DNA from 3 places in the Tindallia texcoconensis genome. Region 1 is predicted to be linked to each of the others. Evidence: riboswitches for the same ligand, from Rfam matches in the RefSeq annotation. Region 1 holds a riboswitch; each other region holds the start of a gene.
The links. Region 1 has a riboswitch for thiamine pyrophosphate ahead of ACZ47N_RS09515 (YkoF family thiamine/hydroxymethylpyrimidine-binding protein). Riboswitches for the same ligand answer to the same signal wherever they lie in the genome.
Positions count from the first base shown of each region.

Region 1 (7,730 bases):
ATATTTTCTGGCACCACCAATTTTCCAATATCATGTAGCAGTGCAGCAATATATAGATTCAACCGACCCACCAAGGATTTTTCCAGATTCAAGGCGTCATAAATCATCAGTGCAAAATCCGAAACATTTTGTGCATGATAAGGCATATAAGGATCTCGAATAGAAAGAAGGTCAATGTATATTTCAATATTATATAGGAAGGAATTTCCCAGCATAATTCTGTTATAAATATATTGAATCGTCATGGTAATGGATTGCTCGAATAATTGACTGTCCCATAAGCCTTGAATCCCTTTAAGAATTGCTTCCGTCGGAGGAGTTTCTATTAAAAACTCTCCTATCATGTTTTTTTTATGAATATCAGAGGTATAGATCCTTATTTCCCAAGTAAGTTGATGGGAACTTCTATATATTTTATGCTCTGTAAAATATTCTCCTTCATTGACTTTCAAATATTCTTCTTGGCTAACCTCCGAGTCTATTGCTTTAAAGGCTTTGCCTTGAAATAAATAACATAATTCCTTGTTGAAGTTATGGCTGGGAAACACCCTTCCATAGACGTCAAATTTTTCGTCTTCTATTCCTAGTGCTTCTTGAATGCAATGAATGATCTTTTCCACTTGTACATCATAGGTCTGATGAGTTGTCTTTAGAATATTCCCTAACATACTTCACCCCCAGAATTTTTTTAGTTCCAAGATACCCATTGGAATGTTTCCTTAAAACCTTCTTTTTTTTCTGAGATAATCCTAGCTAGGATCTTTGGACTGTACTTCTCCTGTCCTTGACGTCCTACTACAGAATAAAGAAGTCGGGACTTTTTACTTATTTTATCACAAGACCCTAAATTTTCCAAACGCTTCTGGGGGCTTAAGCCTAAACCTATCTATTGTTTCCTTAGAAAAACAAAGACCCGTCCCAAACATATAGTACCTGAAAATGATTCATCACCACCATAACCACAGGTACCAATGCAAACAAAAACAGAGCCAGTACCCAATCCATGGGAGTGACGGTTATTTTCTTAAAATAGTTACGTCCGCTTTCACCTGTAAATCCTCTGGCTTCCATGGCAATAGCCACCCGCTCTGCTTTGCGTATGGCCTGAGCAAGCAGCGGAATAGCATAACGGTACAATTGTTCCCCTTTTCCTTTCAGTCCTTTTCGCTCCCTTCCACCACGAACCAGATGAGCTTCTTTCAGGGTAGCAAACTCTGATTGGTATAAAGGAAAAAAACGATAGGCGGCTAACATGCTATAGCCATATTTAGGCGAGAGTTTGGTTTGTTGCATCAAACTCAGCAGTAACTCCGTAGGGTCTGTGGTGGCAACAAACAACAGGGCATAGGCCGCATAAGCCAAGACCCGAAAGGCCAAGGCACAGCCACGAAAGAAAGCTTGTTGAGAAATCATGATACGTCCCATGCTAATAAATACCGGATCATCGGTGCTTCGAGGAAACAGTACCTGCATCATAAAAAAGCCAAAAGCCAGCAAAACAAAAGGCAGCAATCCTTTCAGCATCGCCGCTAAAGGCACTTTTCCTATCCAGTAGGACAAAGTAAGCATGATGATGAGCAAGGTCAATGGCACAAAGGGATCAAAGGAAAAGGTCAAGAAGATCATACTGATCCCTATACTTCCCAGTTTTAATACCGGGTTCATTTGATGGAGTAAGGACTGCCCTTCATAATAATTAAACATTCAGAACACCTACTTCTTCCTTGGATTGTAGTTTTTCCAGAATGGTCAACGCTAGTGGCGGCTTTAATGCGCAGGCTTCCAAGAGCGGTTGTTGACTAAAAAGACCTTGCGGGGTTCCAGCATAAAGGATCTTCCCTTCCGACAACAAGGCAACCTCCGTGGCGTATTCCCAAACCAATCGCATATCATGGGTAATCATAACCACTGTACAACCTTTTACTTGTCGCTGCTTGATCAGATTCATCAGCTTATAGGTGTTGGTATAATCCTGGCCAAAGCTAGGCTCATCCAGCAATAGCAATTGTTGATCCGTAGCTAACATAGAAGCCACGCTTAACCGACGTTTTTCACCCTGACTAAGGGTAAAGGGATTCGCATCCCCTTTTTTCTCCAAAGAAAACTCTGTTAACAACTCTTCCACACGTGGCATAATCTCCGATCCCGGTACCTTTGCCAGCTTTAGGGAATAAGCAATTTCTTCCCAAACCGAATCTGTAATAAACTGATGCTCTGGATTTTGAAACACCAGGCCAGCCATTTCTGCAATTTTTCGCCGCGATAACGCCTTGGTTTTTTTCCCAAACAAAGAGATGCTGCCTGCTGTGGGTTTAATCAACCCTAAGGTCAGTCGAGCCAAAGTGCTTTTACCAATGCCATTTTCCCCAAGAAGCGCTACAAAACTACCGGGCTCAACTCGCCATTGAAGATCTTCCAAAACCGGCACTTCCTGAAAAGGCGTTTTATAGCGAAAGGAAACCTGCTGGCAATCGATAGCCGGCAGACTCCCTTCTTCGGTAGCAGCAACGGATGAATCCTTTCTATAGGCTACCTGCTCTAAAAGTGCTTTTCGTTTCCCCTCATGCTTTTCCCCATCCATTATGAGCTCCGGAACCGTCAGGGGGTATGGCGTCATGGTAATCCCATCTTGCTTCAGAATGCCAGCCAGTTCACTAGCATAGGGCTGCCAAACACCAATATCCATCAGCAACTGGCTTTGCTTGGAAAACACATGACGAGGCGGTGCATCGGCAATCACCTTTCCCTGGTCCATGACCAAAACCCGATCCATCAACGTAGCAGCTTTTTCCAGTTTGTGTTCTATCAGAAGAATCGTATATTGCTTTTTCGCCACCAAGGTTTCCAACAACTGAAAAAAATCTTCCGTCGCCGCCGGGTCCAGATTAGCCGTGGGTTCATCTAAAATAAGGATGGGGGGATGCATGGCCAAGGCGCAGGCCAGAGCCACCCGTTGTTTCATTCCTCCAGATAATCGATGGGTATGGTTGTGGCGATGCTCTGTCAGATTTACCATTTCAAGGGCTTCTTCAATGCGGCTATCCATAATATCTGGAGACACGCCTGCATTTTCTAATCCAAAAGCAATTTCATCCTCCACCGTCAGCATACAAAACTGAGCTTCCGGATCCTGAAAAACCAGTCCTACCTGTTGACATACCTCTCCTGGTGCCAAGTCCCCAACGTCTTTATCTTTCAAATATATGCTCCCTGTTTGATCCGCTTCAATAGATCTGGGAAAAAGCCCTGCTATGGCAAGGGCTAAAGAACTCTTGCCACAGCCGCTGGCTCCCACAATCAGCAAGGATTCTCCTTGGGCTATCGAGAAGGAGATCTGAAAGAGTGTGGGCTGATCCGTATAAGGATATTGGATAGAGAGATTATGAATCCTTAGTATATTTTTCATGAACCGCTTTACTCCTTTTTTCACGCCATTCTTTGCCTAAGGGAAAACTGTTTAACACACCAGTAGCCGCTAGTCCTTCGGCAATTCCCTTCCCTAATAAACCAGCAAGGACAGCACCACTGATAATGCGGATCACCAACATGGTTATCAGAAGACCGGGAGCTAGCCCCGCATATCCAAACCGAAACCAATTGTATGCAAAGCTGGCAATCGAAGCCCCTACACCCGAGAGCATCAGGATCCCTGTATTAAACCGTTTATACTTGGTTAACCAAAAAGGGACTTCTGCGCCAAAGCCTTGAATAAAACCGGATAAAATAAGCCATGCTCCCGAAGGCGAACCAAGGGGTATTTGAACAACCGCCGCAATCCACTCGGAGATTAAAGCCGCTCCCGGCTTTCGAAAAATATGGGCACAGATAATGGACACTACAAACCAAAATCCAAAAACAATATCCAGCCCAATGGGCCCCAGTAATCCAGTAGCAATGGCCCAAACTTGAATCCAAGCCATGTAAAGAGGTGCAAAAGCCACCCCAATGGCACTCATGACAATTATTTCTTTTAACTGCCATTTATGGGTTTTAGGTAAAACAGACATTTATTCATCCTCCATTCCTTATTTTTTGCTGGGACTGTTACAGGAAAGCGTTGCCGTCATCACCACATGGCCAACCTGCTTTGTTGCATAGGCAAACACTTCTTCAAGCACACGAAACACCTCTTCAATGCTGCCTTCCAAATTCGTACAAAAATGAGCAGAGCCGTTATAAATACCAGCTTCTTTCACCATGTCCACCACTTCATTAATCATCTGCATATAATTTTCATGGCCTAAAGGGTATAGGCTAAACTGGCAACTCACTTCCAACTCACTACCCTTTTTTGCTGAGAAGTCTGTATCTGCCGGAAAATCATATTCCTCCAGATTTACCATCCCTTCACCAGGGCAACCTTTGGAAAAGGTGGTAGACATGACCACATGCTGGCCTATTGCCGCCGCACTGGCTAGTCCGTCTCGCAAAGCCGCAAATACATTGACCTCCACACCCGTCATGCAGGTACTGACCACATCCGTTTCCACCTTGATTCCCGGACGTTTCATCTCTTCGATGGCCTCTAAAATAACAGGTACAAATTGATTTGTCATCGGGTACAGAGAAAAGCGACAACCAAAAAACGGTGAATTGCCACAACCCATTGGATTTTCTTTCATTTTGTTCATCCTTTCTGTTTTTTTCATTAAAAAAAAGCCACGGCAAGGAACCGGGCTTTATAAACTACGCCTACTGCCTTCCCTACGCTAGTATTACCTAGATCAGGTTAAAGGGTCGATGATTCTTTCATCCTCTCAGCCGCTCTTGCTGGCTCCCCTAGAAAAACATGAAGTTGTAGCCTGATTATATTTTATTATCGATGGAGTGTCAAATGAACCAGTCTGTATTGAAACCAATCCGTATTTCTTTTCTGCATTCTGCAATTGCTGAGTGCTATTGTATGTTTTTTTCCTTAAACACTACGAGAGGCAAAACGTTACAGGCTTTCTCGAACTTTTTTGAATCTTAAATGGATAAAATGCAAAAATAGATGCCCCTAATGGTGGATTTACTTGTTAGGCGTAGTTATTATCCTACACTAGCTAATACCTTGATCTAGTGTCTGGGTGTACTTCATAGGATAATCTTTCTTTGAGTACCAGTTACTTCCCTCAGTATCTTCAAATGTAGCCCACGACTTAACCTTTTCATAATTATTACCAATTCTAGCTACATTTCTTATTGATAACACAACTTCTCTGTACCATAGTTTCCAACTCGAAGGCCTTCCTACTATTCTATTCAAGGATTTTGGAATAGGAATACCTAAACCTTCGGCATTCACACTACCTCCAGATATATACGATAATGGGTTTAGCTCTAAACGAGAGTCATCAATACCTATCTCTTTCCTTACTGCAATAGAAACTCTACCCAGCTCTCCATTCCATGCTCTGATACCATTATTATCTCCACTTTTAACAGCAGATTCAAACCCTCTCAATCCAGCTCTTAAATCTATCAAACGTTTATGCTGTTTTAATTCTGTCAACACTTCAAAGAACTCTTCTCGTGAGCCTGCTTTTTCTATCACGTATGCTAGCATCGCTGGTAAAGCAACAGTGTTTGCGCCAGATATAGCACCAACATTAAATAGCTCCTTCTTTTGTGAAATCATTATCTCCTGCAGAGAATCAGTTATTGTTTTACTCGACTTCGGAAATCCATATTGACTCAGCAAATCACCTGTTACACATTTCTCATTAGCTGTTATTGCATCTACTACTGCGCCAATTCCCCTTAATGAATGAGGCGAGTACGTTAAATCATTTAATGTAGCGATTATCCTATAATAAATTGATCGATACACATTCCATGAAATTGCAGCCATCATTTTCTTTGGCCCCACCATTAAATTGTATCCATCTTGAAGCTTATCTTCAGTCATTTCTCTACCATAAACATCTAAAATCGCATGATGCTTATTTTTGTTATAGGGTGTCCAAATCCCCTTATTAGAATCACCTAATATTGATTCAAAAATCGGTATTCTTTGCTCACTAGTTTTTTCGGCAGATTGAAATGCTCTAAGTACTAACCAATACTCAGATGACCGATAGTTCCATACAAATTTCATATAGATATCCATCATATTCATTATCCTATTAAATAAACCTTCTTGATCATCTTGATAGTCAAGATACCACCTAGAAAACTCTCTTGATGCTATTTCTTCAACATCAGCTAATAACTCTGGGTTTATTTCAAGATTCTTTATACCAATATCACTAAACAACGCTTTCCGTTCCGTTATAAAATCACTAATATATATGTCATGAGGTATAAATACATCATCGTTAAATAACAATGTTTCACATAGATTCTCCAGATTTGATAACTCCAAATCAAAGACAGAATCATTCTTAGTCTTCATAAAACCTAATGCTCTCTGTATACTTGTTAATGTTGCATTATCCATCAAAATATTTGATTCCATAAATTTCCTCCAATACTGAGATAATAATTACGTCTAACGCCTCTGTGTTTGCTACGCAACGATCCTACCGCTTTCCCGTTGTGTTGGAAATACGCTGTTAAGTGAAGTTGGCGATATTTTCTAGTACTGAACTATTTTTTTACCCTCAAATAAGGTTTTAGGAATTTGAACATCCTTAGCAAATGGATGACTAGATAGTAATAGTCTAATGTTTCTCACAGCTGTATAAACATCATGCATTAACATCTTTTGATCTATCCAAATTTGCTCGTCATACACATTATCGTATAAGTGATGAGCAGGTTTTTGTCTGATTTTTCTAAGCTTTTTCAGCGGCTTTATTACCTTCTTTTCTATATCATCAGATTGAACATTTCGCTGAAGCCATTCACTTAATAAAACCAGTGTCCCTTTATTAAACCCTTCTTTAGTTTTTCTCTCAACACCTTTAATAAGAAAAGCATCTTGAGTGAATGTTTTGGGTTCCACATTATTCACAACAAGCTTTTCTAAAGTGTTAATAAAATTATAATAGTTATCTCTCGTTGGCAATAAAACGATATGATAGTTTATAGGTCTATCCTCTTTGTTCATCGTATTATATTTGAACTTTTCCTTATACATCTTATAGATTTGAATGCTCTCACACATTTCGTTGATAAAATGAATCTCCATTAAAAGAGCATCAAAAATTGATATCTCCTCAACCCACTCACCATATATAAGATTTTTAATAAATCCATTATTAAGATAGTAATCCTCAGAATTCTCTAGTAAGTATGAATACCAATGTCCCTGAGCTTTTTTTGATATTTTTGCAAGATCAGATGCAAATGTAGCAATGGCTCTTTTTTCTCGATCCTTTTTTTCATACGCAAGACCAAAGTTCTTAATATATTCAGTCTCTGTGTTATCATCAAAATATTCATCTTTAATTGAAATAGATCCACGATATCCTGAGTAGAATACATGATATTTAGGATTGTTGAAGTAACGTTCTAGAACATGAATATCGAAATATACAACTTTATAATTGTCACCATCTGCTATGGTCTCAAATATGTTTTGCATTATCTTATGTTCTCCTTCTTCCAAATTTATGTTGCCACTTTCACTTAACATCTCCGTGTTTGCGACGTCTCTGAACCGGACCCGCCTGACCCTACCCCTTGTCGGAGCTTCGCTCCCGGTGAAGAGATGTGGTGCGCTGATCTTTCCCTTGACACTTTCCCACCCGCACCTCTTGCAAACACATTGTTCTATGACGTACAAGGCTGCAAACTCAGCGTGC
Region 1 is NZ_AP042431.1:2,123,497-2,131,226, reverse strand. Features, by position in the region: gene ACZ47N_RS09535 (HD-GYP domain-containing protein) at 1-668, opposite strand, end outside; gene ACZ47N_RS09530 (energy-coupling factor transporter transmembrane component T family protein) at 898-1,704, opposite strand; gene ACZ47N_RS09525 (ABC transporter ATP-binding protein) at 1,697-3,406, opposite strand; gene ACZ47N_RS09520 (ECF transporter S component) at 3,381-4,007, opposite strand; gene ACZ47N_RS09515 (YkoF family thiamine/hydroxymethylpyrimidine-binding protein) at 4,026-4,622, opposite strand; TPP riboswitch at 4,685-4,791, opposite strand; gene ACZ47N_RS09510 (hypothetical protein) at 5,042-6,439, opposite strand; gene ACZ47N_RS09505 (hypothetical protein) at 6,560-7,510, opposite strand.

Region 2 (7,730 bases), 470 kb from region 1:
TTAACAGGAGAATCTATGCCTAGAGAGGTTATGGTTGAAAGTCTTGTAATGAGTGGTTCCATTAATCAAACTGGTTTATTAACTATAGAAGTGGATAAAAAATATAGTGACTCCACAGTATCTAAAATTTTGGAATTAGTTGAGAATGCCAGTGCTAAAAAAGCGAAAACAGAACAGTTTATCACTCGCTTTGCCCGTTATTATACACCCGTTGTAGTGGGGATTGCTGCTTTTATTGCTTTGGTTCCACCGGTTCTGATTCAAGAAGCCAATTTTCATGAGTGGATTTATAGGGCGCTCATTTTTCTAGTGATCTCTTGTCCTTGTGCTTTAGTGATTTCTATTCCCTTGGGATTCTTTGGTGGAATAGGTGGTGCATCTAGGAAAGGCATACTAGTGAAAGGTGGAAACTACCTAGAAGCATTGAATGATGTAAAGACGGTTATTTTTGATAAAACAGGTACCCTGACAGAAGGTGCTTTTCAAGTAGATGAAATCTATGTGGCTGATGGATTTGATGAAAAAGAAGTTCTTAAAAAAATGGCCCTTGCAGAGTTTTACTCGAATCATCCGATTGCAGAATCAATTCGAAGATACTATGGGGAGAATATGGACGAAAAGATCATTGAAGACCATAAAGAAATACCTGGTGGAGGTATTATGGCTAGGATTTCAGGAGAAAAAATAATACTCGGGAAAAGTGGATTTTTGAAACAACACCATATTTCTGTAAAGGAGTACACGCAACCAGGAACTGTGATTCACATTGCGATCAATAGTAGGTATGCAGGGTATGTTGTCATTCGAGATCAAGTGAAATCAGATGCGGAAGAAACGATTCGTGGGCTAAAAGAAGCGGGTATAAAACGCTTGATCATGCTAACCGGCGATCAAAAAGCCATAGCGGATCAAATAGCACATTCCATAGGCATCGAGGAAGTATATGCTGATTTATTACCAGATGACAAAATGAAAATAACAGAAAGAATAATGAGCGAGTCAACGGGTAAAGGAAAAGTTATGGTGGTAGGAGATGGAGTGAACGATGCACCGGTATTAGCCAGAGCGGATATTGGGGTTTCTATGGGTGGTTTAGGGTCAGATGCAGCGATAGAGGCTTCGGATATCGTGATTATGAAAGACACTCCTTCTAGTATTCTGGATGCCCTTCAAATTGCTGGTAAGACACATGCCATTGTATGGCAGAACATTATGGCAGCATTAGGTATCAAAGCTATTGTTATGGTAATGGGAGCCTTAGGAATGGCCACCATTTGGGAAGCTGTCTTTGCAGATGTAGGCGTAGCCTTATTAGCTATTTTTAACGCAATGCGAGTCATGCGTTCCTAAAAGTTTATGAGATGCAAATTTGGGTATGTTTATTGCATACTAATTGGATACTATGAAAAAATCCATCATAAGAGTAAAGGGAGTGAGAAAATGAATTATGCAATAGAAATGGTATCTGCTTTTGCAGGAAGACTTGTGTTGGCCAGTATATTTTTGATCGTAGGACTAAGGCTGATTAAAAAAATAACAACGATAATCTTATTGAAATTGGAAAAGTCTGAAATGGATCAATCTCTTAAATCTTTTCTGATTCCAATGATTCGAATCGTTTTACAAATATTGTTGGTAATCAGTATCGCTTCTATGATAGGTGCGGAAATGACTTCTTTTATAGCGGTTCTGGGTGCTATGAGTTTTGCTGTGGGTCTGGCCTTACAAGGAAGTCTTGCTAACTTTGCGGGTGGTGTGCTGATACTGATTCTACGACCATTTAAGGTTGGTGATTATATAGAAGCCGCTGGTTTTGGTGGGACTGTTAAGGAAATTCAGGTTTTTTATACCATATTGAATACACCAGATAACCGAAGAATTATTATTCCTAACGCGAATTTGTCCAACAGTAGCGCTATTAATTATTCCTCTTACGACACTAGAAGAGTAGATTTTAAGTTTGGTGTTGGTTACGGAGATGATGTTCAAAAAGTGAAGAAAGTCCTAGGAAGGATTGCAGAAGAACACCCTCTAGTGATGAAAGATCCAGAACCTATGATTGTTTTAGGAGAACATGGAGACAGTGCTATTGTGTTTTATTTTCGAGTCTGGTGTCAGGCACAAGATTATTGGACCATATATTTTGATATGATGGAACAAGTAAAAGTGTCTTTTGACGCAGAAGGTATCAATATTCCTTATCCTCAAATGGATGTGCATATGCAGCATAGAGAAGAGTGAGGAAACAATAGATCCACACTAGATTTGTTGAAATCATAAAAGACCTTTCGAGTTAGTGAAAGGTCTTTTATGGTTTGGTGAATAAGTTTAGCCTAGTTTTGATTGAATATAAAGTTGTCGTGAATCCCATTCAGCAAAGTAACGACGATTCCCTTCGTCATCAACCAAAATGTATGCTCTGCTTTCTTCAATTGGTTCTTTGGTAACTTCGTCCTCCACCATTTTAGGTGGATCTGGTTTCTTCTCTGAAGCTTCTGAGCTCTCGGCTGAAGATGGGGAAGTGGACTGTGGCTTAGGCTTTTTAAAAGAACGAGTTGCAAAACCACCTCCGCCCATTAGACGTATGACGCCTCTGAAGATTAAAACCATCAGCGTTATTCGAATGAGAGAATATATAAATGTATCCATTGATTACACCTCCTGTACCAAAATTCCATGGACTGGTATATAGTAAAAGCCTTGGTTCAAAAGTATGCCAAAGCTTGATACCTTCTATTGTTTTGATACCCTATTTTATTCGCATTATAGTTAAATCATATCTGATTTCTTTAAAATAATCAAGAGAATAATCCTGATGTTAAAACCAATTGTGATATCTATGGATTCGTTATTTTATTCGGTAGCAAGTTAAACCACTGGTATGCTTGACAGACATAATGGAGAAGAATATAATGAAGACGTTAAATCAACGGGGAGCTAGATTATTCTGGCTGAGAGGGAAGTATTTCCGACCCGAAACCTGATCTGGATAATGCCAGCGGAGGGATCATCGTCGTTTTAAACAATGGTCTGTCATCCCCTAGGTGGCAGGCTATTTTATTTCCGTGGTAAGATCAGGCCTCGAAAAATCTTAGGAGGAGAGGTCAGATGATAAAAAGAAGAGCATTAGCAGTAGTAGGGTTTGTATGTTTGACATTATTAGTTACCGCCTGCGGAAACAATGGAGCAGAGGTCGATGAAGTACAGGATGTAAAGGAAATGGAGAACGTAACCGTGGTCTTAGATTGGGTTCCAAACACTAATCATACAGGCATTTATACAGCTTTAGAGCTGGGACTCTTTGCTGAAGAAGGAATCCAGGTCGACATCATCCAACCTAGTCAAGGTGGCACGGTAGACTTGATAGGAGCTGGACAGGGTGAGTTTGGAATCAGTTATCAAGAAGAAATAACCTATGCAAGAACGGCGGAAATTCCCTTGCCTGTTAAGGCCATAGCAGCTATTATTCAAAACAATACTTCTGGGTTTGCTTCACCAGCAGAAAAAGGGATTGAGCGACCTCGTGATTTCGAAGGAAGAGATTACGGTGGCTGGGGCTCTCCAGTGGAGGAATCAATGATTAGAGCCTTAATGGACAAAGATGGTGGAGATATTGAACAGGTGGGCTTTGTAAATATAGGGACTTCCGATTTTTTTGATGGGGTAGAGAATCATGTTGATTTTAGTTGGATTTATTATGGATGGGATGGCGTTGCAGCGGAACAGAGAGGGTATGAGATTAATTTTATTCGCTTACAGGATTACGAGCCGGCTCTGAATTTTTACACACCGGTGATTGTATCCAATGAAGATTTATTGGAAGAAAACCCAGAATTGGTACGACGTTTCCTGAGAGCTGTTTCTAAAGGCTATGAATTTGCGATTGAAAACCCCGAGGAAGCAGCACAGCACTTATTGGTGCAGGTACCTGAAATGGATGAAAAAATGGTCGTAGCAAGTCAAATTTTTTTGGCGTCGGAATATCAGGCGGATGCTAGTAGGTGGGGGGAAATGAAACCAGAAATCTGGAAGAATTATGCGGACTGGATGTATGAACAAGAGCTGCTAAATCAGCACCTGGAGATAGAAAATGCGTTTACCAATGAGTTTCTGCCTACAGAAGAATAGTGGTGCGACCACTATTCATATATTTTGGATAAAACATCCGGGAATACAAACTCGGATGTTTTTTTTATTTTGTTGGGAAAAATATGGTAGAATGTGTATAGGTGTTCATGCCATAATCATATAAATGATAGGGTGAAAAAAATGAAGCATACCAAAAACAAGTTTCACTGGTTTCAAAATGGAAAAGTGGAATATGGAGGATTTGCTGGATGGGATAAAGAGTATGGTGTGATTCACGGTTTCAGTACAAGAAACGGTGGTGTAAGCCAAGGTTGTTATCAGAGTATGAACTTAGGATTTGTCAGTGGAGATGAAGAAAAACGTGTAAGGAAAAATTTTGAGTTGTTTGGTGAAGCGATTGGGATTAATTGGAAAGACCTTGTTCTTTCTGACCAAACCCATCAAACTAAAATACGAGTGATATCAGAGCAAGATCGTGGGGCAGGAATTATGGCTCCTAAAAAATATAAAGGGGTCGATGGGCTTATTACCAATGTACCAGAAATTCCATTGATGACATTTCATGCAGATTGTACACCTTTATATTTTGTGGATCCGATAAAAAGAGTCGTTGGCATGGCTCATGCTGGTTGGCGAGGAGCTTTTTCAGGAATGGCTTCTAAAATGATCGAAGAAATGAGAAGGGTATATGGAAGTGAAGCTGCTACGATACAAGTTGGAATTGGACCTGCAATAGGAGAATGCTGTTTTTTTATTCGAGAAGATGTGTACCGTCAAGTAAAAGTCTTTCCTAACTATGTAACAAAGCTAAAAAAAGTGAAGGAAGAACAATGGAGTGTCTCCTTGGAGTCGGTACATGAACACTTTCTTCAAATCGAAGGAGTGCTTGCTAACAATATTTGGAAATCTAAGGTGTGCACCTTTTGTGAATCTGAACGTCTCTTTTCTCATCGGAGAATGGGTGAAAAGAGAGGGAATCTAGCAGCTGTGATTCAATTGGCACCATGACATTAATGAAAACAGAAAGGATGGACAAACAATGCCAAAGAATAATCCAGAAGTACAAAAAGTGATGGAAACATTAGAAAAATTAAAAATCCAGTACACCTATCATGAGCACCCACCTGCCTATACCGTAGAAGATGCGAAAAAGCATGCAGAAGGCATTGAAGGGCTGCATTGCAAAAATTTATTCTTAAGAAATTATAAAGGAAATAAACACTATCTAATGATTACAGAAAATGAAAAACCGCTTAAAATTAAGGAAATAGGAAAGAGGCTAGGTTATGGAAACCTGAGCTTTGCATCGCCTGAAAGATTGAAAAAACACTTGGGAGTAGAGCCTGGCTCTGTGAGTCCTTTTGGTCTAATGAATGACTTGAACAACGAAACTTTAGTACTTATTGATGAAGAAGCGGAGCAGTTTGAATATATAACATTTCACCCTAATGACAATCGAGCAACACTATCCATTAAATATGTAGATCTCATTAACTATTTGGAATGGGTAGGGAATCAATATCGGAGAGTGAAGTTGTAGTTAACCCTACTAAAGTAATACCACTTCACTATTTAATCTATTGGCCTAAGGGTATACAATAAAAGTAGAGTAAATCAAGAATGAAGAATTGGTTAACAATACTTTAGGGATGGAGCGATCCTAATGAAAAAAATTACCATGCAAGAAGTTGTCAACCGTGTAGAGGATATTCCTGCCTTTCCACTTACGGTGACTCGAATTATTAAGTTAACAGAGGATCCTGAATCTACGGTGCAGGACATTGAGAAAGAAATTATTCAAGATCAGAGCCTGACAGCGAGGGTGTTGCGTTTTGCTAACTCCACCCACTATGGTTATTCTAGAAAGATCAGCACTATTTCTCAAGCTACAGTTGTCCTTGGGTTTCAGGCGATTAAAAGCATTGCCCTAGCAGCGACAGTTAGTAAGATGATGACTAGAGAATTACCTGGGTATGGAATGGAAAAAGAGGCATTGTGGAACCAGTCGCAAACTTGTGCAATTGCAGCTAAGTTGATTGCCAAGAAAGCTCGTTATCCAAAACCAGATGAAGCTTATGTCGCTGGACTGCTAAGAGATGTGGGGAAGGTTGTGATGGACCATTATCTTAAAGAAGAAATGGAAACAGTACAGGCCACGGTAGAACAAGAGCAGATTCCGTTTATGGAAGCGGAAGAAAGAATTCTCGGGTTTCATCATGGTCAGATTGGAGCTAAAATAGCAGAAAAATGGAATTTACCAGAAGAATTGGTAGAGTCCATTGCGTGTCATCATGATCCAGAGCAAGCGATTATCAACAAAAAGCTGGTTGCCATTACTCATATGGCAGATGCCATGGTAATGATGATGGGAATTCAGATGGGAGCAGATGGACTGCAATATTCTTTCTCAACAAAGGCTATGGAAACAATGAATGTGTCAGAGAACCAGTTGCAGGAACTTCTTTCGGAATTAATTGACTTGGTAAACGATGACGATGCCTTTAGCAACTAGTAGAGATCTTCATGATGAGGGTGTGGTGCTTCCGCATCCTCTTTTGTGTTGTTAACAATTTGTTTCCATAGGGTATTATGATTTGTATAAATGGTAAAAGATAAAAAACCTTTTGAAAGAAGGGATCTTCAGTGTTTAAAAAAATAGTTTTTCTTTTTTTATCGATAACCAGCTTAGCTGGAGTTTTTGGAGGGATAGAAGCTATCTTTGCTGAGAGTTGGCAGCAGGTATTAAATAAGTCTTCGAACTTGGAAGGATATTATTATCAAACATCCTTTAAATTTTCGGATCATCATATGGGAACCATGGAAGTGTGGAGTCAGGGCTACGCTAGACGAGTTGAAATGGTCAATGCGAGTACCGGAGAAAAAATGGTTTTACTGACTAGGCAAAGCGAAGGAACCTTTTATCAAATTGATTCAGAAGCGAAAGAAGCAATTGCGTACACGTATGCGGATGTGGAGTTATTACCTCAAGATTTAGACGAAAGTCGCTATGCGGTGGCGGAAAGTCGATTTGATCAAAATTTTATAGACCGGGTCTCTTCAGTAAAGGAAGAAGAATATAATGGACAATCAGTTTTTTTGCTAGAAAATAAATCTACCCACGGTGGCCAAGAAGAAATCTATCGAGTATGGATTTCTAAAAAATATGGTCTTCCCTTAAAAGAAGAAATGGAAATGGCGGATGGAAGAATTCATGGCAGAACCTATGAGAAAATGATAGAAGGACCATTTCCTCAAACATTATTTGAGTTGCCAGAGGACATTAAGGTTATTAAACAGCTACCATTTAATTGATAGATTATCAAAATGAGGGCGAGGAATTGGAATGAAAGAAAGATGGACTAGGCGAAAAATTCTTTTATCCATGATAATACTTCTTATGATCCTAGTGGCTACTATACAAATTCTTAATGGACCTGGGCAGCATCATGTTCCAATAGAAGTGGAAGAAGTGGATGTAATGGAGAAAGAGGATGTAGATCCAGATGAATTAGAAGAAGAGGAAAGTCTACCTCATGAATCACTGTTGGAAGGTCTGAGTAAAAACTCAGAATTTAAGTCAGGAGAAGCGATAGGGCAACTGAAAATCCCTAAAGTTAACCTTGTCATGTCAGTGATTGAAA
Region 2 is NZ_AP042431.1:2,596,982-2,604,711, forward strand. Features, by position in the region: gene ACZ47N_RS11770 (heavy metal translocating P-type ATPase) at 1-1,350, shown strand, start outside; gene ACZ47N_RS11775 (mechanosensitive ion channel family protein) at 1,441-2,241, shown strand; gene ACZ47N_RS11780 (hypothetical protein) at 2,329-2,649, opposite strand; TPP riboswitch at 2,921-3,023, shown strand; gene ACZ47N_RS11785 (ABC transporter substrate-binding protein) at 3,109-4,128, shown strand; gene pgeF (peptidoglycan editing factor PgeF) at 4,270-5,097, shown strand; gene ACZ47N_RS11795 (prolyl-tRNA synthetase associated domain-containing protein) at 5,129-5,629, shown strand; gene ACZ47N_RS11800 (HDOD domain-containing protein) at 5,753-6,601, shown strand; gene ACZ47N_RS11805 (hypothetical protein) at 6,733-7,401, shown strand; gene ACZ47N_RS11810 (class D sortase) at 7,433-7,730, shown strand, end outside.
Region 2: it holds a riboswitch for thiamine pyrophosphate, as region 1 does, so the genes downstream of both, ACZ47N_RS11785 (ABC transporter substrate-binding protein) here and ACZ47N_RS09515 (YkoF family thiamine/hydroxymethylpyrimidine-binding protein) in region 1, are expected to answer to the same signal.

Region 3 (7,730 bases), 750 kb from region 1:
AAATCCATCAGATGAGGGGTCATTTCCTGTGTGCGTTTCATGATTTCTACCGGCGATCCCACATACTGAACAATGCCGAAACCCGTTACTCCCAAAAGCAGAATCACTAAACCCATCTGAATGGTATCCGTAAACATAGATGCTCTTAAGCCACCATAGGATGTATAGATCAGGGCACTGATGCCCACCATCAGGGCTGTAAAAAGCATTGGGATTCCAGCAATTTCACGGGCTACCAAGGCGATGGCCGTCAATTCTGCAATTAAGTGCACAAACATATAAAAAAGCGATATGCTTACCGTCAAAAAAAACATTTTTTTCCCATATCTCTTTTTTACATAATCGTTCAGGGTGCTCCCTTCAGGGAGAAAGGTTCTGACCCTGGGACCCAGCAGGATAAAGGCAAGGTATAAACTTCCCAAACCCAGGGCATAAAACACCACGGCACTGATGCCTCCAATGGATCCAGCTTCCGGTGGTGTAAAGAGGATGAATACCCCTAAAAAAGATGCCATAAAAGTAGTAGATAAAAACCCGACTCCCGCAGAATTTCGAGCCGTGAAAAAATCATCATTGCTTCTGATTAGCCCCTTGCTATAGGCTATGCCAAGGCTGGTGAACAAAACAACCGTTAAAACCAATAAAATACTCACAAGTCCTGATGAGATCATCTTTGTTTCCTCCTTGTTTCCCCTATGATTTGGTTGAGCGTTTCCGCTGCTTTTTGGGGAGATGCTGTTTTTAAAACCGCTGATACCACTGCCACACCATCCACGCCTTGCTCCATGACAGAGGGGAGGTTCTCTTTGTTGATCCCTCCAATGGCAACCACTGGAAGTCCCACAGTTTTTTTAATGATTTTGAGTTTTTCAAGGGTTACCGGACGAGTATTGGTTTTGGTGCCGGTTGGGTACAAGGCTCCAACCCCGACATAATCTGCTCCTTCTCTTTCTGCACCAACAGCCTCTTCCAGCGTTGCAGCCGAAACACCAATGAGCATCTTAGGGCCAGTTATCTTTCTAGCTGCTGAAACCGGCAAATCCTGTTGCCCTAAATGCACCCCCTCGGCACCAATAGCGAGGGCAATATCAAGCCGATCGTTAATGATAAGTGGTACCTCATACTCTTGGGTCAACCGATGCACCTCAACCCCACGCTGATAAAAGTCCTTGGCAGAAAGATTTTTTTCCCGAAGCTGAACCAGGCTCACTCCGCCCTTCAAGGTTTCTTCCAGCGTTTTTAAAAAGTCACGCCTTTCTAAGATGCCTTCATCTGTCACTAAATAAAGCTGGTAGTTAAACCCCTGCTTATCCATAGTGAACCTCCTCTTTGATGCGGATTCGTTTCTCCAAAATATCGGCGGAGATCCTGCCCAGATGATCCATCAGCTTCACCCGATAGCTTCCCATCCCTTCTCCTGCAGCCAGATCTTCAAAGGCCAGTTGGCCAGCAACCGCCATGGTGGAAATCCCCATAATTCCTGCTTCCACTGGAGACCTTTGGGCTCCCAAATACAGCCCAATGATGGCCGTGGTCATGCATCCGCTTCCGGTGATTTTTGTAAGAAGGGGGTGACCGTTGGAGAGTTGGTAAACTGATTTTCCATCGGACACCACATCCATGACGCCGGTGATTCCTACGGAAACCTTGTATTCCTTGGCCATGGCCATGGCCAGTTTACTGAGATCCAGATTCTCATTGTCAGCAGCATCCACCCCTCTGGTTTTTCCATTCCCTTCCACCAGGCACTTTATCTCTGAAGCATTGCCCCGAACAAAGCCAAAAGAAATCGTCTCCAAGAGCTCTTTTGCGGTTTTGGTACGCAATGAAGTGGCGCCGGCTCCCACCGGATCCAAGATCACCGGGATCCCTTTTTCATTGGCTTTGCTTCCTGCCAACCTCATAGAGTCAAGGCTTCTTTGATTTAAGGTGCCCAGATTAATCACCAAGGCCGAGGCCATAGACACCATTTCTTCCACTTCTTCTGGATCATCCGCCATAACAGGGCTTCCACCAAGAGCCAGCGTACAGTTTGCACAATCATTTGCCGTCACATAGTTGGTGATATGATGAACTAGGGGAGTGGTTTCTTCCAGTTGTTGAAATGTCTTTTGAAAATCAATTTTTTTCATCAATCCGTCTCCTCCCCTCTTGGTCATAGTATTCGTGAAAGTGATGCACTGGTCCCGGTCCATGGCCAATGGAAAATGATTCTTCGATGGCTTTACTGATGTATGCCTTGGACATCCTTACGGCTTCCAGCATTGAAATTCCTTTTCCCAAATTGGCTGCAAGGGAAGCAGACAAGGTGCAACCGGTTCCGTGGGTGTTTTTTGTTGTGATGCGATGATGTGGATGTTCATGCCAGTGTTCCCCGTCATAAAGGAGATCCGTTGAATCGCCTCCCATTAGATGACCACCTTTCATCAGCACATATTGTGCTCCCATCTGATGAATGGCTTTCCCTGCAATTTTCATCTCTTCAGGAGTTGTGATGGTTTTTCCAAGGATGACTTCTGCTTCTGGTATATTAGGCGTTACAACAGTTGCCAACGGAATTAGCTGTTTGATCAATGCTTGTTGAGCATCCTTTTCCAAGAGATGGTAGCCACTTTTTGAAACCATCACCGGATCCAACACCAGGGGTATCTCAGGATGCTTTCTTAAAAAACGATGGATGCTTCCAATGGTTTCTGTATTGGAGACCATGCCTATTTTGATCCCATGCACTTGAATATCGTCGAAAAGAACCTCCAACTGTTTTTCAATTATTTCCGGCTGTATATCTTGGACACCAAAAACGCCGCGGGTGCTTTGAGCTGTCACCGCTGTAATAACGCTCATCCCAAAGGTTCCATGGGCACTAAAGGTTTTTAGATCTGCCTGTATACCCGCTCCCCCGGAACTATCAGACCCTGCTATGGTTAGTAGATTTTTCATGACAAGGAACCTCCTTCTAGTAATTGCCTCGTTGCTTTGCTTTTATAAAGTACGCTGAGCACCATTAATCCAATAATGGCACCACTAAAGGAACTGATGCCAAAGGGCACCACAAAGAAAAGTACTGCACCTTCAAAACCCATTAAATATTTGGCCAAGGGAAAGGCTCCCAGTGCCCCCAGGAAGGAAGTGCCCAAAACTTCTCCTGCCATGGAAAAATGCATCTTACCTGTTTTGCTGAAGAAAAAACCTGCCATCCATGCTCCAAAAATGCTTCCTGGAAAAGCCAGCAAAGATCCGGTTCCCAGGATATTTCGAATAAGAGAAATCATAAAAGCAACCAGAACAGCCATGGGTGTTCCAAGGGTCACCGCCGCCACTACATTAATAGCGTGTTGCATGGGAAATGCTTTTGCAACGCCCACCGGGATAGAAACCATATGGGCCGTCACCACTCCCAGGGCCATTAAAAGTGAGGCCATGGTTAGTTTTCGAACATTCATTTCTTTTCCTCCTTTCATCCATCCTAAATTTTTTTCATTTATCCTACGTTCTAAATAGCAGGCTCACACCCCAGTGATCCAGCAGGTCCGTTGAATATATACTTTCCTATATCAACATAAAAAGAGCATCACCCGTAGGCAATGCTCTCAAGATACAAAAAGAGTCTAGTCTCTCTGCAAAGCACTTTCCTACGCTGGCATTACCCAGATCAGGTGCAGGGATCGAAGACTTGAAACGGGTCTTCCTCTCAGTCGGCCTAACCGACACTCCCAGTGTTTACTTTCCATTTAGTTTTCAAAGTCATCATAGCACACCTTTTAGCCTTTGACAACGATATTTTCTAAGGTTCATTCTTTAAAACTTCAGTAAAAAATCTTAATCCCTATTCCTAAGCCTATCCATGATTCCTAAGCCTATCCATGCCTTTGATCCTAAAAACGTGCACAAGGGGTTGATGCAAGAAGTTTACACTCAATTAACACAAGAAGTTTGCACCCACCTCTAAAAAAGTTTATAGTGGTTCTATACAGGTCTTACTTTAACCTTAAAGGGCAGGAGTGAATAAAATGATCCCTCTAAATCATCAAAGAGCACCTCTTTTTGAGGCACTGTTAACCTATGTTAACAACGAAACCATTCCTTTTCACGTACCTGGCCATAAAAAAGGAGTCGGCATGGACCAAGCCTTTCGAGAATTTATCGGTACCAACGCCATGGCCATTGATGTCACGGTTTTTGAGCAGGTAGACAGCCTCCATCATCCTTCCGGTTGCATCGCCGAAGCTCAGAAATTAGCGGCAGATGCATTTCAGGCAACGCATACTTTCTTTTGCGTCCATGGAACTTCTGGAGCCCTTCATGCCATGGTGCTCAGCGTGCTCAGGGAAGGCGATAAGATCATCCTTCCAAGAAACGTTCATAAGTCTGTCACCACAGGCCTTGCTCTTGTGGGCGCTCTACCGATTTATATCCATCCTGAGATCGACTCTTTGACTGGTACAGCACTGAATGTAATCCCAGCAACCGTTGAAAAAGCACTACAAGACCATCCAGATGCCCGGGGAGTGCTCGTCATTAATCCCACCTACTTCGGTGTTGCAGCAGATCTAAAAGCCATTGCAAAACTGGTTCACCAACATAACATCCCCCTTATGGTGGACGAAGCCCACGGCCCTCACCTATCCTTTCACAAGGATCTTCCCATGTCAGCCATGGAGGCAGGGGCGGATATCTGTGCCCAGAGTACCCATAAAATCATTGGTTCCCTGACCCAAAGCTCCATGCTTCATGTACAGGGAGAGAGGGTGGATCATCGAAAGGTTCAAGCAGCCTTAAACCTACTGCACACCACCAGTCCTTCTTATATTTTACTGGCTTCTTTAGACGTAGCCCGCCGCCAAATGATGACAGAAGGATTTCAATTGCTGGAAAGGATACAGTTCCTATCCCACCAAGCCCGAGAACGTATTAATGCCATCGACGGCTTTCACTGTTTTGGTGCCGAAAACCTTGGAAGTCCAGGGTTCTATGGTTTGGATCCAGCCAAGTTAACCATTACCTGCCGCAATCTTGGAATCTCTGGTCATCAGTTAGAGGAAATTCTTTCCAAAGAATACCATATTCAGCCAGAATTATCGGATCTTTACAATGTTTTATGTACGCTTTCCATTGGTAATACGCAGGAGCAGGTGGATTCACTGATTAGCGCCCTTCAATCTATCCGTAAAGGCTATGGTCAAAGCCCGATTCTCTCCTATTCTGAAACAGATAATGTCATCCTGCCACCGCTCCCTTTGCAAAAGCTCTCACCAAGAGAAGCCATGCACTGCGATACGCATTTGCTTCCCTTATGGGAAAGTATCCATCACATCAGCGCAGAGTTCTTAATGGTATACCCTCCTGGTATTCCTCTCCTCTGCCCAGGAGAGCTTATTTCTGAAGAGCTGGTACGCTACATTGAAACCCAGCGAGAAGCTGGTCTATGGATTCAGGGAACGGAAGACCCAAGGGTCCGACATATTCGAATCGTCCAAGCCTCACATCAATAAGATTCTTATAAACAGGATTCTTATCCAGAGACGTAGCACCGCTTATCTCCCTCTTGTAGAATCCCTATCGACCAGCACTACTGGAATTGATCCTATCATCATCCTAGCGCCTGTTTTAGCATTTTTTGTACCTAGGAATCCGTCCTGCTTATGCATTCAGATACCAGGTTGCTATATTCAAATAAGTGGCAAATGTGACCCATAACAGGTAGGGCACCATTAGCCATCCAGCCAAAGCGTCTATTCGGAAAAAAAGCCAGGTACACAAACCGATGGCCAGCCACAATACCAGAATTTCTATTGCTGCCACGCCTCGAAGCCCTAAGGTAAAATACAGGTAGGGCCACAGGAAATTCAATGCAAGCTGAAGAACAAATGCCAAGGCTGCTCTCTGGACTTCAGGCCTACCCAAACCCTTGGACAGCACCCTAAAACAGGCAATTCCCATCATCGCATATAATACGGTCCAAACGGGTCCAAAGATCCAACCCGGTGGAGATAAAGGTGGTTTGGCCAGTTCCTGGTAAATGTTATATGAATTATTCAACACAGCTCCCCCTAACCATCCGTTTCAACAACCCTTTTTTCATCCTTTCATCCGCTTCTTACCTTCATGAAAATATGCTCTCACTGAATACGCGGTAGATCCTTATACCTTGCATAAACTAGTATCCCCAATCATCTACTGTCCAATCACTCGTGTTACTCTCTCTATTTAATATCCACATCCAGTCTGTATAGGTTGAATTTGGTTCAAGACTTCCATCACTACTGGACTCATCCACCGTAAAGTTTGATAGTAATACCATTACATTGTCAGGACTTACACCATTAATTGATCCACGCCCATAGTTCATATAAGTCTCGATAAATGAATTAGATCTTTCTTCATCGTACCAAATATCCGTAAGTTCGCATCCATTGAAATCTTTAAATTTTTCCTTCACACATTCAATTGCCTGATTAATTTCTTTGTCACTGAATTGTTCTGACTCTCCAACCAAAACAACATCTTTATCCGCTTGGCTACAAGACATTAAGATGAGACTTAATAAGATTATATAGCTGCACCATATCACTCTTTTCATTTAAAGGTTTCCTCCAATATTCTTCTTTATTTTGAAAGCTTAAGGAGGACGTGTTGAGAGGGCGAGTTGCCCCCGGCCCCACTGAGCCTACCCCACTGAGCCCACTCTCACTGAGCCCAGCCCCTCCCACTGATCCTCTGTCCTTGGTTATTTTATGCCAATGGAGATATATTTAATCTCCAGAAAGCTTTCAATCCCGAAATGTCCTCCTTCTCTTCCAAGGCCACTTTCCTTAAAGCCTCCAAAAGGCGCCTGCACCGTTGCCGGACCACCATCATTAAGGCCCACAATGCCATACTCCAATTTTTCAGAAACCCGAATACCTCTGCTGAGTGATTCGGTGAAAACGTAGGAAGCAAGACCAAAACGTGATTTATTTGCCAGTTCCAGAGCCTCCTCTTCCGTTGAAAAGCGTTGAATTGGCAGCACAGGACCAAAGGTTTCCTCCTTCATAATTCTCATGTCCTCTGTTATATCCACGAGAACGGTGGGCTTATAATAGTAGCCTGCCTGATCATGATTGCCTTTATGAAACCCTTCTCCACCGGTTATAAGTGTTGCCCCTTTTGAGAGAGCATCTTCCACCTGCTCCTGTACTTTTTGATAGGCATTTCCATCAATCAGCGGTCCCATTTGAGTGCCTTCTTCAAACCCGTCACCCATCTTAATGGCAGAAAATTTCTCACTGATTTTTTGGACAAATTCTTTCTCGACGGATTCCTGCACATATAATCGGTTGGTAGCGATACAAACCTGTCCGCAGTTTCTGATTTTTGCTCCCATAAGTTCTTTTACCGCTTTGTCTAAATCCCCATCATCAAACACAATGTACGGTGCATGGCCTCCAAGTTCCATGGATAGGTGCTTAACCGTATCCGCTGATTTCTTTATCAGCATTTTTCCTACATCAGTTGATCCAGTAAAGGTTATTTTCCGAACTCTGTTATCTTCCAACAAAGTGTCACCAATGATTTCCGGCGGACCTGCCAGTAAGGAGATGACTCCTTTTGGTATGCCGGCTTCATGGGCCAGCTTGATGATTTCAACGGCAGAAAAAGGAGTCTGTTTTGCTGGTTTCAGGATCACCGGGCACCCGGCAGCAATAGCTGGTGCAATTTTTCGCGTTACCATGGAAGCCGGAAAGTTCCAA
Region 3 is NZ_AP042431.1:1,374,032-1,381,761, forward strand. Features, by position in the region: gene ACZ47N_RS06330 (sodium:solute symporter family transporter) at 1-671, opposite strand, end outside; gene thiE (thiamine phosphate synthase) at 668-1,315, opposite strand; gene thiM (hydroxyethylthiazole kinase) at 1,308-2,132, opposite strand; gene thiD (bifunctional hydroxymethylpyrimidine kinase/phosphomethylpyrimidine kinase) at 2,119-2,940, opposite strand; gene thiW (energy coupling factor transporter S component ThiW) at 2,937-3,443, opposite strand; TPP riboswitch at 3,613-3,725, opposite strand; gene ACZ47N_RS06355 (aminotransferase class I/II-fold pyridoxal phosphate-dependent enzyme) at 4,011-5,492, shown strand; gene ACZ47N_RS06360 (TspO/MBR family protein) at 5,641-6,039, opposite strand; gene ACZ47N_RS06365 (DUF4829 domain-containing protein) at 6,158-6,580, opposite strand; gene ACZ47N_RS06370 (NAD-dependent succinate-semialdehyde dehydrogenase) at 6,728-7,730, opposite strand, start outside.
Region 3: it holds a riboswitch for thiamine pyrophosphate, as region 1 does, so the genes downstream of both, thiW (energy coupling factor transporter S component ThiW) here and ACZ47N_RS09515 (YkoF family thiamine/hydroxymethylpyrimidine-binding protein) in region 1, are expected to answer to the same signal.